2 regions of the Streptacidiphilus sp. MAP5-3 genome follow, and region 1 is predicted to be linked to the other one. Evidence: riboswitches for the same ligand, from Rfam matches in the RefSeq annotation. Region 1 holds a riboswitch; the other holds the start of a gene.
What was found. Region 1 has a riboswitch for magnesium ahead of ABH928_RS32870 (hypothetical protein). Riboswitches for the same ligand answer to the same signal wherever they lie in the genome.

Region 1 (2,386 bases):
AGCCCGGCCATCCGGGCGCGCCACTGTCGTTCGACGCCGATCAGTGCGCCGCAGCCGACGCCGGTGCCGAGACGGATCAGGAATTCGGCGGTGGTCAGGGACTGCACAGCCCGGACTCCTTCGGTGGTTCGTGTTCGGTGGCTCGTGTTAGGTGGTTCGTTTGCGTGGTCGGGCCGAGTATGCGTGGTCGGAGCCGTCCTGCTGGGGAACTCCAGACGTCGGCACGTCGGCGGGACGTCTCCCCCCCGTCACGTGGGCAGACGAAAAGCGGACCTGGCGGAAGGATCGGGAAATTCCTCGGACCGAATGCGGGCAGCACAAATTCACACCCGTGGCCGGAACGGCGAAATGACCGGATCAGGCCATGCGTGTGCGTACCCGTGTGTCAGGAACTGCCTGCTGCGGGACCGGTCGAGCGCGGATGCGGACTACTGCCAGGTTTCATCAGGCCCCACCTCCCCAGGTCAGCGCACTCCCGTGCGGAACACCGACACCTCCCACGTAAGAGCTTCGGCACTGCACGGCGTGTCCCGCCCATCGGTCGGGCGGGAAGCCACTTGGCCTCAACCCTTAAGCCGGGAAGAGGTGTCCTGACCCTGGGCGTCTCTCGACGTCGTCGGGTCAGTGGCCTGTGTCCGTGCAGACGCCTCACCGAACGAGGTGTCGCAGGAGAAGTGAACCGACCCACGCGGGGGAAAGTCAACCCGGCACGTAACAATCAGCCGCTCCGGCAGTTGCACATCGGTCGCAGGTGGACGGAGGAATGAATTCCCGTCAGCCACAGAAGTCACCGGACAACGGCGACAACAACACGTCAAAGAATCCGGGAACTTGCTTCACCACCGAATCACTGATCTATGCTGAGGGCGTTGAAACGAAGAGGGCACCTCGTTCGGTGAGGCGTCTTCACGGACACAGGCCACTGATCCCACCCGTCGAGAGACGCTCCGGATCAGGACACCTCCTCCCGACCTAAGGGTTGAGGCCAAGTGGCTTCCCAGTCAGCGCACTTGGGATCACGCCGTGGAGTGCCAAAGCTCTGACGAGTTGGGGTGTTCCGGCTACCGCGTCCTGTCGCGGTCTCTCACAGCCGGTCCGCTCCTTGCCGCGTCGCATCGGTGCCACGCGCACCACGGCCGGAAGGAGGCGAAGTCATGGACGACAGTCCGAGTCCATGTCCGGGCCGACCCCTGCCCGGCCATCCCGCCGAGCCTGGTCCGGCCCGCGTTCACCGCTGACCGCACGCCCGCGCCGTCCGCCACGCCGTCGACGGCGTCGTGGCGCGGGCACGCCTGCCCAGAAGGAGCCTCTTCGTCATGACCGTGATGTCCTTTCGCCCGCACACCCCGCACACCAGCCCGCACACCACCCCGCAGACGTCCGGCCGTCGCCCGCACGACGTACTGCATGACGTAGTGCGCGGCGCGCTCGGCCGACTCCGGCACATCAGGGCCTCCCGCCGTGTCCGCCGAGGCGTCGCTCGCCCAGGCCACCGTCACCGCGCTGCATACCACCGCCGCCGAGCCTTCGACCGCGTACGGGACACTGCGCCTCGCCCTCCACGACGGCGTCGAGCGCGTCTACCTGCTCGACCCGCACGACTTCGCCGCGACCACCTCCGCCGAGGTGGCCTACGACGCGCGGGTCCACGCCGCGTACATCCTGGCCGCCCAGGGCCACCGCCCGGAGTGGCTCGCGCCCCACCTCGACCTGCCGCTCTCCGCCGCCCGCGCGATCTGCGCCCGAGCGGAGCGCCACGGCCCACGCGGCCCGCGCAACGCCGTCGCACGCCGCTGAGCCCATCACCTACCCGGAAGGACCCCCCCGTGACGGTCACCTATCAGCGCGCACACCAGCACCGCGAGCTGTCCGCTGCCATCCCGCCGACCCGCCTGCCTTCGGCCGGCCGCAGGCCACCGGTCCCGGTGGCGGTCCCGCCACGCATCGAGGTCGACCGGCGGCGCCGCCGGGCCGTCGCCGGCGGGCGGCCCCTGGACCTGACCCGGCGTCAGTTCGACCTGCTGGCCCATCTGGTCGTCAACGCGGAGCTGGTCTTCTCGCGCACCCAGCTGCTGGAACTCGTCTGGGAGCAGCCGGACGTCGACGACGGCCGGACCGTCGACGTCCATGTCGCCCGGCTGCGCCGGAAACTGGGCGATCCGTACCGGTGGATGCTGGCCACCGTGCGCGGCGTGGGGTACAAGTACGACCCCGCGCCGTAGCCGCGGCGGCGCAACTGCGACGTTGTTGCAGGTAGAAGGCTCGGGCATCTGTCTTCTCATCTTCACGGATGCGAAGATGATTGTGTACCGTGGTCCTGTGAACACGCTTCCTGCCCTGCTGCTCGCGGCCGGTGGCGTCGGCTTCGGCCACGCCGTCATGCCGG
Region 2 (2,386 bases), on a different contig from region 1:
GGTGATCAGCAGCAGCAGGACCGCGGTGCTGGTGAAGGCCCCGGAGACGGCCGTCGCTCCGGCCAGGAGACAGAGGGTCATCGTGTAGGGGTCACGGAGCAGCAGCGCGACCCGCCGGGTACGGGTCGGACGCGGCGGCAGCGGCAGGGTGTTCTCGCCGTGCGCGGCGAGCCACAGTTCGGCGGTCTCCTCGGGCAGCCCCCTCCGGCTCGTCCCGAGCGCCCGCAGCACCTGAAGATCCGTCAGTTCGCTCAGTGCGCTCACCTCGCGGGGATCCACGCGCCGGGCGGACGGGGCCGAGGCAGCCAGGGGAACCTGGTCAGCGGAAAGGGCGGGAGCACCGTCCTTGCGGCGGTCCCGGCGTGCCCGCAGATCAGTCGGACCGGTCAGCGCTGCCTCCCCATCTCCACTTCGGCACCAGCGTAAACGCGCAGCCCGTAAGCATTTGACAGTGCCCTTACGCAAGGGCCATCATATGAATGTTCATTCATGAGACACCTCGTTCGGTGAGGCGTCTCCACGGACACAGGCCACTGATCCCAACCGTCGAGAGACGCTCCGGATCAGGACACCTCCTCCCGACCTAAGGGTTGAGGCCAAGTGGCTGCGCAGGCGGACCTGTCCCAGAACAGGCCTCGCGCTACGCCGTGGAGTGCCAAAGCTCTGACGAGTTGGGGTGTGCCGGACACGGCTGATGCCGTATTGGTCCGGGTTCGGTGTGCCCCCTGCCGCTGCGACGCGCGACGCGTCACGACCGGAGGGAGGCGAGAAGCAGTGGACTGCAGTCCGAGTAGCCCGGGCCATAAACGGCCCCACATCCGCTTGACCTCGTCTTCTTTCGGCATGCGGTAACCACCTGCTGATCCTTGATCCTTCTGCGCGCGCGGACGCTCGCAGGGTGGATGGATGCTGCATGCCCTCCGATCGGCCTTCACGGCCACAGGGAGGGACCATCATGACCACCACGATCGACCCGAAGGTCCAGGGCGACGCCGCCCGCACCACCGCGGTGCTGGACGACGCGCACCTCGGCGACATCCGCGGCGCGCTCGGCACCATCAAGCTGGACGACCACGGCGACCGCCGCGGCCTGTCCGCCAAGCTCAAGACGCTGCTCGCGATCGTCGGCCCCGGCCTGATCGTGATGGTCGGCGACAACGACGCCGGCGCCTTCGCCACCTACGGCCAGGCGGGCCAGAACTACGGCACCCACCTGCTGTGGACGCTGCTGCTGCTGGTCCCGGTCCTCTACGTGAACCAGGAGATGGTGCTCCGCCTCGGCGCGGTCACCGGCGTCGGCCACGCCCGGCTCATCCTGGAGCGGTTCGGCAAGTTCTGGGGCGCGTTCAGCGTCATCGACCTGTTCATCCTCAACGCGCTGACGCTGGTCACCGAGTTCATCGGGATCACCCTGGCCGCCGGCTACCTGGGGCTGCCCAAGGCCGCCGCCGTGGTGCTCGCCGCCGCGATCATCGTCGCCTCCGCGTTCACCGGGTCGTTCCAGCGCTTCGAGCGGATCGCGATCGCGCTCTGTGCCGGATCGCTGCTGCTGGTCCCGATCTACTTCATGGTTCACCCGAAGACCTCGCAGATGGCGCAGGACTTCGTGGTCCCGAACCTGCCGGGCGGCCAGGGCCAGCTGGCCACCGTGATGCTGCTGATCATCGGCATCGTCGGCACCACCGTCGCCCCGTGGCAGCTCTTCTTCCAGCAGAGCTACGTCATCGACAAGCGGATCACCCCCCGCTTCATGAAGTACGAGAAGGCCGACCTCTGGATCGGCATCGTGATCGTGGTCATCGGTGGTGCGGCGCTGATGGGCGCCACCGCCGCCGCCTTCGCGGGCACCAAGGGCTTCGGCAACTTCACCGACACTGCGGGCCTGGCCTCCGGCATCGCCGCCCACGCGGGCAAGGTCGCCGGTGTCCTCTTCGCCGTCGCGCTGCTGGACGCCTCGATCATCGGCGCCTTCGCGGTCTCGCTCTCCACGGCCTACGCCATCGGTGACGTCTTCGGCATCAAGCACTCGCTCCACCGCGGCGTCAAGGGTGCCAAGGGCTTCTACGCCGTCTACGCCGGCCTCGTCGCCCTGGCCGCCGGCATCGTGCTGATCCCCGGCTCGCCGCTGGGACTCCTCACCGAGGGCGTGCAGACCCTCGCGGGCGTGCTGCTGCCCTCCGCCACGGTCTTCCTGCTGCTGCTCTGCAACGACAAGCAGGTGCTCGGCCCGTGGGTGAACGGCCCGAAGACCAACGCCTTCACCTCCGCCGTGATCGGCATCCTGGTCACCCTGTCGATCATCCTGACCGCGTCGGTGCTCTTCCCGAACATCACCGCGGGCGCGATCCTCGACATCATGGCCGTCTGCGGCGTGGTGGGCGTCCTG

Region 2: linked by a shared signal. The riboswitch ahead of ABH928_RS12915 (NRAMP family divalent metal transporter) and the one ahead of ABH928_RS32870 (hypothetical protein) in region 1 are both predicted to bind magnesium.

What each region holds. Positions count from the first base shown of each region.
Region 1 is NZ_JBGCCL010000036.1:48,711-51,096, reverse strand. Features, by position in the region: gene ABH928_RS32875 (MgtC/SapB family protein) at 1-107, opposite strand, end outside; M-box (ykoK) riboswitch at 488-667, opposite strand; M-box (ykoK) riboswitch at 881-1,059, shown strand; gene ABH928_RS32870 (hypothetical protein) at 1,462-1,797, shown strand; gene ABH928_RS32865 (helix-turn-helix domain-containing protein) at 1,827-2,222, shown strand; gene ABH928_RS32860 (hypothetical protein) at 2,320-2,386, shown strand, end outside.
Region 2 is NZ_JBGCCL010000006.1:282,774-285,159, reverse strand. Features, by position in the region: gene ABH928_RS12920 (HAD-IC family P-type ATPase) at 1-264, opposite strand, end outside; M-box (ykoK) riboswitch at 492-683, shown strand; gene ABH928_RS12915 (NRAMP family divalent metal transporter) at 956-2,386, shown strand, end outside.